One region of the Variovorax sp. VaC1 genome, then DNA from elsewhere that is predicted to be linked to it. Evidence: riboswitches for the same ligand, from Rfam matches in the RefSeq annotation. Region 1 holds a riboswitch; each other region holds the start of a gene.
What was found. A riboswitch is a leader RNA that binds a small molecule or an ion and turns the genes downstream of it on or off. The one in region 1 is predicted to bind glycine.
Positions count from the first base shown of each region.

Region 2: it holds a riboswitch for glycine, as region 1 does, so the genes downstream of both, gcvT (glycine cleavage system aminomethyltransferase GcvT) here and ACGLHS_RS19125 (D-amino acid dehydrogenase) in region 1, are expected to answer to the same signal.
Region 3: it holds a riboswitch for glycine, as region 1 does, so the genes downstream of both, ACGLHS_RS28600 (ABC transporter substrate-binding protein) here and ACGLHS_RS19125 (D-amino acid dehydrogenase) in region 1, are expected to answer to the same signal.

Region 1 covers NZ_JBIGLT010000004.1:489,254-492,485, forward strand. The annotation lists gene rfbD (dTDP-4-dehydrorhamnose reductase) at 1-318, opposite strand, end outside; gene rfbB (dTDP-glucose 4,6-dehydratase) at 315-1,385, opposite strand; glycine riboswitch at 1,502-1,602, shown strand; glycine riboswitch at 1,607-1,724, shown strand; gene ACGLHS_RS19125 (D-amino acid dehydrogenase) at 1,816-3,123, shown strand; gene ACGLHS_RS19130 (RtcB family protein) at 3,143-3,232, opposite strand, start outside.
Region 2 covers NZ_JBIGLT010000001.1:694,635-697,866, reverse strand. The annotation lists gene ACGLHS_RS03410 (hypothetical protein) at 1-223, shown strand, start outside; gene ACGLHS_RS03405 (hypothetical protein) at 350-913, shown strand; glycine riboswitch at 948-1,038, shown strand; glycine riboswitch at 1,051-1,162, shown strand; gene gcvT (glycine cleavage system aminomethyltransferase GcvT) at 1,210-2,382, shown strand; gene gcvH (glycine cleavage system protein GcvH) at 2,446-2,817, shown strand; gene gcvP (aminomethyl-transferring glycine dehydrogenase) at 2,946-3,232, shown strand, end outside.
Region 3 covers NZ_JBIGLT010000008.1:145,471-148,702, reverse strand. The annotation lists gene ACGLHS_RS28610 (ATP-binding cassette domain-containing protein) at 1-350, opposite strand, end outside; gene ACGLHS_RS28605 (hypothetical protein) at 399-1,205, shown strand; glycine riboswitch at 1,356-1,479, shown strand; gene ACGLHS_RS28600 (ABC transporter substrate-binding protein) at 1,672-3,232, shown strand, end outside.

The sequences.
Region 1 (3,232 bases):
GTAGTCGGTGGAGTAGTGAACCATCAGCGCGCCGATCTGCTGCGCGGCCTCGGCCACGACGCCCGGCGACGTGGCGTTCAGCTTGCGCGCGAACTCGGGCTCGCTTTCGGCCTTGTCGACGGCGGTATGCGCCGCTGCATTGACAACCACGTCAGGACGCACCTTGAGCACCGTTTCGGCCAGTTGCTCGGGACGGCTGAAGTCGGCGTTGAAATCCGTGCTGTCGAAATCAAGAGCAACCAGCTCACCCAGGGGCGCCAGGCTGCGCTGCAGCTCCCAACCGACCTGACCACCCTTGCCCAGCAGCAGCAACTTCATGCCGCAGCCTTCGTGTCGTACTGCTTCTCGACCCACTCGCGGTACGCGCCGCTTTGCACGTTGCGCACCCACTCACCGTTCGCGAGGTACCACTCGACGGTCTTGCGAATGCCGCTGTCGAAGGTTTCGGCTGGCTTCCAGCCCAACTCGGCCTCGAGCTTGCGCGCATCGATGGCATAGCGGCGATCGTGCCCCGGGCGATCGGTCACGTAGGTGATCTGCTCCTTGTATGGCTTGCCGTCGGCCTTGGGACGCAGTTCGTCGAGCAGCGCGCAAACGGTGTTGACGATCTCGATGTTGGGCTTCTCGTTCCAGCCGCCCACGTTGTAGGTCTCGCCGAGCTTGCCTGCTTCGAGCACGCGGCGGATGGCGCTGCAGTGGTCCTTCACGTAGAGCCAGTCGCGCACCTGCATGCCGTCGCCGTACACGGGCAGCGCCTTGCCGGCCAGCGCGTTGACGATCATCAGCGGGATCAGCTTCTCGGGGAAGTGGAACGGGCCGTAGTTGTTCGAGCAGTTGGTGGTCAGCACCGGCAGGCCATAGGTGTGGTGCCAGGCGCGCACGAGGTGGTCGCTGGCAGCCTTGCTGGCCGAATACGGGCTGTTGGGCTCGTACTTGTTCTCTTCGGTGAAGGCCGGGTCGGTCTTGGAGAGCGAGCCGTAGACCTCGTCGGTCGAGACGTGCAGGAAGCGGAAGGCAGCCTTCTGGTCGGCCGGCAGCGCGCTCCAGAAACCACGCACGGATTCGAGCAGGCGGAAGGTGCCGAGGACGTTGGTCTGCACGAAGTCTTCCGGGCCGTGGATCGAGCGGTCGACGTGGGACTCGGCGGCGAAGTTCACCACGGCGCGCGGCTTGTGCTCTGCCAGCAGGCGGTCGAGCAGCGCGCTGTCGCCGATGTCGCCCTGCACGAAGATGTGCTTCGGGTTGCCCTTGAGCGACGCCAACGTTTCCAGGTTGCCCGCGTAGGTCAGTTTGTCGAGGTTCACGACCGGCTCGTCGCTGTTCGCGATCCAGTCGAGTACGAAATTGGCGCCAATGAAGCCGGCGCCGCCGGTAACCAGGATCATGGAGTCCCCTGTTGTTGTGGAACGATTGCCCTTCGGCAGATCAACGGGCGATTATCCCATTGGCCAGAGGGGGCCAAGTCGCAGGTTTGGCGTCCACGCAAGCCCCGCCTACAATCGCGCCCAATGCAGGAGAGCGGGCCACCCAGGTGGCCCTACCGAAGGCGCAAACTCCCATAAACGCTCAGGTCGGTCCGAACAAGGGATCTGTACTGCACCAACTGATACAGCCGTCTGGAGAGCCACCACCCCACGAAACATGGCGGTGGTGCACCGAAGGAGCAAACCCGCTGCGGGTGCAGCAGGGTGAATCTCTCAGGTACCGAGGACAGGGGGAGCGGCAACTTGGACGGCGGCCGCCCGGTTGCTTGCTATTGAAAAAATAGCAAACCACGCCCGCCATTCAAGCGCTGCAACCTCAAAGGTACTTGAAATGCGCGTGATCGTTCTTGGCGCCGGCCTGCTCGGCGTGACTTCGGCTTACTACCTCCAGCAACTCGGCCACGAAGTGACCGTCATCGACCGGCAGGCCACGCCCGCCGCCGAAACCAGCTTCGCCAACGGCGGGCAGATCTCTGTCAGCCATGCCGAACCCTGGGCCAACCCGAGCGCACCGCTCAAGGTGCTGCAATGGCTGGGCAAGGAAGACGCGCCGCTGCTGTTCCGCATCCGCGCCGACATGCGCCAGTGGCTCTGGGGCCTGCAGTTCCTGCGCGAATGCACGCCGGCGCGCACAAAACACAACATCGAGCAGATCGTTCGCCTGGGCACCTACAGCCGCGACACGTTGCAGCAGTTACGCCGCGATACCGGCCTGAACTACGACCAGCGCACCCAGGGCATCCTGCATTTCTATACGACGCAGAAAGAATTCGACGGTGCCCTCAAGCCCGCCGAGCAGATGCGCGCCCTGGGCTGCGAACGCCTCGTGATCTCCGCCGACGAAGCCGTGAAGATCGAGCCCGCCCTCGCCCACATCCGCCCGAAGCTGGCCGGCGCCACCTATACGGCCGAAGACGAATCGGGTGACGCCAACCGCTTTGCGCGCGAACTCGTGGGCCTGGCCGCCGCGGCCGGCGTCAAGTTCCTCATGAGCCACACGGTCACCGCCCTGCGCGAAGCCGGCGGCAGCATCGACCACGTCGAAGCCACCGACGCCGAAGGCCGCTTCCAGCGCATCCGCGGCGACGCCTTCGTGCTCGCGATGGGTTCGCTGAGCCCGCTGTATGCCGCGCCGCTGGGCATCCGCCTGCCGATCTACCCGGCCAAGGGCTACTCGGTGACGCTGCCCGTGAAGGACGCCTCCAAGGCCCACCAGGTCTCGCTGACCGACGACGAATTCAAGCTCGTGTTCTCGCGCTACACCTCAGAGTCGGGCGACCGCCTGCGCATCGCCGGCACGGCCGAGCTCAACGGCTACGACCGCGACCTGAACCGCGTGCGCTGCGAAGCCATCGTGCGGCGCGTCGAAGAGCTGTTCCCCGGCGCCGGCGACACCACGCAGGCCCAGTTCTGGACCGGCCTGCGCCCCGCCACGCCGAGCAACGTGCCGTTGATCGGCAAGACCAAACTGCCGAACCTGTACCTGAACACCGGCCACGGCACGCTCGGCTGGACGCACGCCTGCGGCTCGGGCAAGTCGATCGCGCGGATCGTGAGCGGGCTGGTGCCCGAGGTCGATTTCGCGTTCACCGGCATGCCCGCACCCCAGCCGCGCATTTCGCAGCCCGCGATGGGCTGATCCGCCATCGAGCCCCAGGTCACGCCTTGAACGTGACCCAGGGCTTGAGCCGCACGGCGCAGCGGATCAGCCCCGCGCGCTCCTGTGCATCGATCACGGCGCCGATGGG
Region 2 (3,232 bases), on a different contig from region 1:
CCGCAAGCGCTGGGAAGCCGATCGCCGCGCCCGCATCGCGAGCAAGTCGAAGATCAGCGTGACCATCGACGACCTCGTCATCAGCGTCAGCGGCCAGACCGCCAGCGCGCGCTTCAAGCAGATCTACCGCGCCGACAGGCTGAACCACACCGACCGCAAGACGCTGGAGCTGCAACGCGTGGGCAACCAGTGGCTGATCCGCAAGGAAAGCGTCGGCGCCTGATCCGCACCGGGGAAGCAGGTGGCAATCCCCCTTGTAAATTCCCTTTCTGTAAGGGGAAAAGGTTCATGAAGATGTCACCACTTGCAACGATGCTCCAGCCTTCGATCTCCGAAAGCTGTGGCTGCCATGTTTCCCACCAAGACCGACAAGGCGCGCGACGAACTCCAGGGCGGCCAGCGCACGCTCAGCCAGCGTGAACGCGCGCTGCTTTTGATGGCCGACGGTCGGCGCTCGCTGACCGACTTCAGCCCGCTCTTCACGAACCGCGGCGAAGCCGAGCAGGCGATCCAGGCCCTGGTGCAGCGGGGCTATCTGGAAGACCCGGCGGCCGCCGCCGCAGCCGCCGCACAAGCGGCAGCCCAGGCCGCCGCGGCCGCGCAGCCCGCTCCCCTGCCCGCCGCCGAACCGATCCGCGTCGCCACCTCCACCGACACCTTCGACGGCAAGCGTTCGCTGGCCACCACGCGCATGTTCCTGTTCGACATCTGCGAGCGCATGTTCGTGCGGCGCGACCCCAAGTTCGCGCTGCAGATGCGCGACGCCCTGCGCGAGGCCCGCGACCGCGAAGCCATGCTGACCATCGCCGCGCTGATGCTCACCGAAATCGAGAAAAGCGCCGGCGCGGAGCGGGCCGAATCGCTGCGCGAGCGCATCGACAAACTGTTGCCGCCGGCCGAGGTCGTGCACTGAAACCCGAAGCCCCGGCCCGCGCGATCCACTACACTCGCCCGGGTCAGGAGAGAGCCCCGCGCGACGGGGCCGCCGAAGGCGCAGGGGTTTCCCGAACGCTCAGGCAAAAGGACTGACAAGGCGCCGGTGAAAGCCGGCGTTTCCTTGCTGGAGAGAGGCCATTGCATGCATGCATTGCACCGGCCCACCGAAGGAGCAAACCCCGATCGTGGGGCGAATCTCTCAGGTAAAGCGGACAGCAGGGGTGGCCCGTGGCGTTGCAGCCATGGATTTCGACTGCCCCTTTGGAGTGCCTCCTGGTGACTTCCTCCGCTTCCGCCGCCCCGCTTCTCAAGACGCCGCTCTACGACCTGCACGTGGAGCTTGGCGCCCGCATGGTCCCCTTCGCCGGCTACTCGATGCCGGTGCAATACCCCGCCGGCCTGATGGCCGAGCACAAGCACACACGCGATGCGGCCGGCCTGTTCGACATCTCGCACATGGGCCAGTTGCGCCTCATCGGCCCCGACGCCGCAGCCGCCTTCGAAACCCTGATGCCCGTCGACGTGATCGACCTGCCCGCCGGCAAGCAGCGCTACGGCCTGCTGCTGAACGACGAAGGCGGCATCCTGGACGACCTGATGTTCTTCAACGAAGGCAATGGCTCGATCTTCGTGATCGTCAACGGCGCCTGCAAGGTCGACGACATCGCCCACATCCAGCGCAAGATCGGCGCGCGCTGCGAGGTGCAACCGCTGCCCGACCACGCGCTGCTCGCGCTGCAGGGCCCGCAGGCCGCCGCCACGCTGGCGCGCCTGTCGCCCGGCATCGAGCGCTTCGTGTTCATGACCGGCGGCGCGGTGCAGATCGGCGGCATTGCTGCCTTCGTCACCCGTAGCGGCTACACCGGTGAAGACGGCTTCGAAATTTCGGTGGCGGCTAAAGACGCCGACGCCCTCGCCCGCCTGCTGCTGGCCCAGCCCGAGGTCAAGCCCATCGGCCTGGGCGCGCGCAATTCGCTGCGGCTCGAAGCCGGCCTGTGCCTGTACGGCAACGACATCGACACCACCACCACGCCGGTCGAAGCCTCGCTCAACTGGGCGATGCAGAAGGTGCGCCGCGCGGGCGGCGCGCGCGAAGGCGGCTTTCCGGGTGCGGCCAAGATCCTGGCGCAGCTCGCCGCAGCCACCGCGGGCGCCGCCGGCCACACCGACCACGACACGCTCAAGCGCAAGCGCGTCGGCCTCGTCGCCCTCGAACGCATCCCGGTGCGCGACGGCACGCTGCTGCAATCTTTCGAGGGGCATGACATCGGCATCGTCACCAGCGGCCTGCTCGGCCCGACGGCCGACCGCTGCATCGCCATGGGCTATGTGGCCACCGCCTTCGCCGAACCCGGCACGCGCGTGCAGGCCATCGTGCGCGGCAAGCCCGTGCCGATGGAAGTCTCGACCATGCCCTTCGTGCCCACCCGCTACTACCGCGGCTGAGCAACGGCAGACCCGGCTAGGCTCTGCACCCCGATCATCATTTTTTCCACGAGGAGTTTTCTCATGAGCATCAAGTACACCAAGGACCACGAATGGGTCTCGGCCGAAGGCGGCTCCGCCACGGTCGGCATCACCCTGCACGCACAGGACGCGCTGGGCGACGTGGTGTTCGTCGACCTGCCTGAAGTCGGCAAGACCTTCGCGCAGGGCGAAGTCGCCGGCGTCGTCGAATCGGTCAAGGCCGCCGCCGATGTTTTCATGCCCGTGTCGGGCGAGATCACCGAAGTCAACGAAGCCCTGCGCGCCGACCCGTCGCTGGCCAACAGCGACCCGCTGGCCAGCGGCTGGTTCTTCAAGGTCAAGCTGAGCGAGCCCGCGCAACTCGACGCGCTGCTCGACGCCGCCACCTACGACAAGTTCGCCGCCGAATCCTGAAAATGCGCGCCCCCCGGCTTGCCACTTCGTGTGCTGTGCTCTTCCCCACGGGGAAGGCAAGGCCCGCGTCGGGCCAGCCCGGCGGCGACCGCTGAGTCTTTTCTTCCTTAACGCCGATCCATCACGCCATGCCGATCCCCGCCCTTCCCTCTTTGCAAGAACTAGAGAACGCCGAAGAATTCCTTGCCCGCCACATCGGCATCGATGCGGCGGACGAGGCGCGCATGCTGCCGGTGATCGGCTCGGAAACGCGCGCGGAACTCATCGACGGCATCGTGCCCGCGGCCATCCGCCGCGCACGGCCGATGCGCCTGCCCGCACCGGTGACCGAAGCCGATGCGCTGGCCGAACTGAAGGCGTTGGCGTCGAAGAACAAGGTGTTCAAGAGCTTCATCGGCCAGGGCTACTACGGCAC
Region 3 (3,232 bases), on a different contig from region 1:
TCGCTGAAATGCGGGTTGCCCTTGTTCAGGGTGGCCGTGCATTCCCGGGGCGTGACGTCGTTGAAGCGCTCCGTCGCCGGGTCGACGAAAAACACGTTCTGGCGATAGGCCTCGGGTGCGCTGTCCAGGCGCGCGCCGGCCGCCGTCAGACGGCCGGTGGCGGGCAGCGCCCCCGCGATCGCCTGGAGCAGCGCCGACTTGCCGGTGCCGGTGTCGCCATGCAGCAGCGTGACGCCGGGGCCGATGGCGGCGTTCCAGCCGGCGGCGAGTACGGGTTGACCCGGATATGCGAAGCCAAGGTCCTGGATCTGGAGAAGGGGGTGGGGAAGGGGAGAGGCGGTCGTGTTCACGCGCCGGTTTTACCCCATCGGGCGGCGGCGGCTGGCTACCATTCGCGCATGAAAAAACTCCTCACCCTCGGTGCCGGCGCATGGCTCGCCGCCATGGGGCTCGCGGGCGCCGCCGTGGCCGCGCCCTCGGCGCAGGTCTTCTTCGCGGTCAAGGCGCCGGAATCCGTCGATGTCGACTGGCGCGCCCACCTGTGCGCCTTGCTGCCCCAGCCCTGCGATGCCCAGGCCCTGAAGCTGCACCAGCCGCGCGACGGCAAGGCCGATGACTACCTGGTCATTTCAGAAAAGCCGTTGGCGATGGCGCGCGTGAAGCGCAACACCGCCGCCAACGCCTGGCAACTCGAACGCCTGCACGACTTCTCGGCATATGCCCTCTCGCTGCAGCAAGACCGCCAGAGCGGCGACCCCAAGGTGTCTCTCGCGCTTGCACCGGCGCTTTATCCGCTGGCCGAAGGCCGCTGGGCCGTGGCCGTGACGCAGAGCGAATCCGAGAGCTACTCGGGCGGGGGTGCGTCGTCCGTCACGGCCGATTTCGTGCCGCTCGACACGCCGGCCGGGCAGCCGGCCAAGGCCGTGCGTGAAGGCATTCCGTTCTGGTGCTCGCGGATGATCCGTGCCTGCTTCACCGAGAAGGAATACAAGACCTCGAAGCACTGCCACGACGAAAGCAGGGGCAACCTGCGCATCGCCTACGGCGAGCCCGCCAAGGCCGGCGACCCCTACGTGTGGCGCTATACGTGGCTGCAAAGCGACTGGCCCGCGCACACCGGCCCCAGTGCCGACAAGCGCACGAGCGTCAACTTCACCGACAAGACGATCGAAAAGGCCGACTTCTGCGGCGGCGGGCTGAACTAGTTTTTTCCGGCGTGCCATCCGGCCCGGGTGGCCTGAGTGGCACGCAAACTGCTTGGAGAGATTGATCCAGGAGAAATGCCGGCTCGATGCTTCGAGTTAGTGCATTACCGAAGGCGATAGCCCAGAACGCTCAGGTCCCAAGACTGGATTTTTTCTAACGCTGGAGAGCGTTGCCCGGCGCCGTCAAGGCGCCGAGGGCAGCCGCCGAAGGGGCAAGCCATGCGCGATGCGCGTGCATGGTGAATCTCTCAGGCCAAAGGACAGCAGGGGCACGCCGCGCCAACGCGCGGCGTGTCCTTGTTCGCTTCCGGAGCCTGTGTCCATGACTTCCATCCGAGCGCCTCGCGCGTCCGCGCCAACGGCTTTGCCGTGGCGACAGCCTGCGCGTGGCCGAAGCCTTTTCACGGCCACACCTTCCTCTTTCTTTCAACCGGAGAACTGAACCATGCTGTCGAAGAAATCCCTGATGAAAACCGTCCTCGCAGGCGCGATGTTCGCGGCCGCTGCCGCGAGCAGCTTCGCGCAGGACGCGGGCAAGGTGCTGCGCCTGGTGCCGCAGTCCGATCTGAAGATCCTCGATCCGATCTGGACCACCGCCTTCGTCACGCGCAACCATGGCTACATGGTCTACGACACGCTCTTCGGCGTGGACGAACGGGGCAAGGTGCTGCCGCAGATGGTCGACAAGTACACGACCAGCGCCGACGGAAAAACATGGAACTTCACGCTGCGCAAGGGCCTGGCCTTCCATGACGGCAAGCCGGTCACCTCCGACGACGTGCTCGCCTCGCTCAAGCGATGGGGGCAGCGTGACGGCCTGGGCCAGAAGATGTTCGCCGCCATGGACAAGACCGAGGCGGTCGATGCCAACAGCTTCAGGTTCGTCTTCAAGGAGCCCTTCGGCATGGTGCTCGACGCACTGAGCAAGCCTTCGTCGAACCCGCCTTTCATCATGCCCGCGCGCGTGGCCGCCACGCCGGCCGACAAGCAGATCGACGACGCCACCGGCTCCGGCCCCTACATCTTCAAGAAGGATGAATACCGCCCCGGCGAAAAGATCGTCTACCTGAAGAACACCAAATACGTGCCACGTGCCGAAGCGCCTTCCGGCACGGCCGGCGGCAAGAACGTGTACGTCGACCGCATGGAATGGATCGTCCTGAAGGACGCGCAGACCCAGGCCAATGCGCTGGCCAACGGCGAGGTCGACATGATCGAGTGGGTGCCGTCCGAGCAATACACCGCGCTCAAGAACAACCCCGCCATCACGCTCGACAGCCCCGTGTCGAAAGGCTCGTTCGCGCTGCACCTGAACCACCTGATCCCGCCTTTCGACAACCCGAAGATCGCGCAGGCCGCCTTCATGGCCATCAACCAGGAGGCGCTGATGCGCGCCCAGCTGGTGCACAAGGAGCTGTACAACAGCTGCGCTTCCATCTACCCCTGCGGCTCGGCCTTCGCGTCCGACAAGACCGGCTACTTCACCGGCAAGCCGCAGTTCGAGAAAGCCAAGGCGCTGCTCAAGGAAGCAGGCTACGACGGCAAGCCCGTGGTGCTGATGTACCCGGCCGATTTCGCGGTGCTCAACAAGTTTCCGCCGGTGATGGCGCAACTGCTCAAGCAGGCCGGCTTCAACGTCGACATGCAGTCGATGGACTGGCCCACGCTGGTCACGCGCCGCGCCAAGAAAGACCCGGTGGCCAATGGCGGCTGGAACCTGTTCATCACCGGCTGGGGCATTGCCGACAACATGAACCCGATGTTCTTCGCGCCGCTCACGGGCAATGGCGAAAAAGGCTGGTTCGGCTGGGCCACCGACGACAAACTGGAGCAGCTCAAGTCCGACTTTCTCGCCAGCAGCGAGGAACCCAAGCGCAAGGAACTGGCCACCGCCATCCAGCAGCGCGTGTACGACACCGGCATCTACGCGCCCATCGGCGAGTACAAGCCGCTCACGGCCTACCGCAAGGGCGTGGTGAGCGGCGTGGTGCGCTCGCCGGTGGCCGTGTTCTGGAACCTGAAGAAGA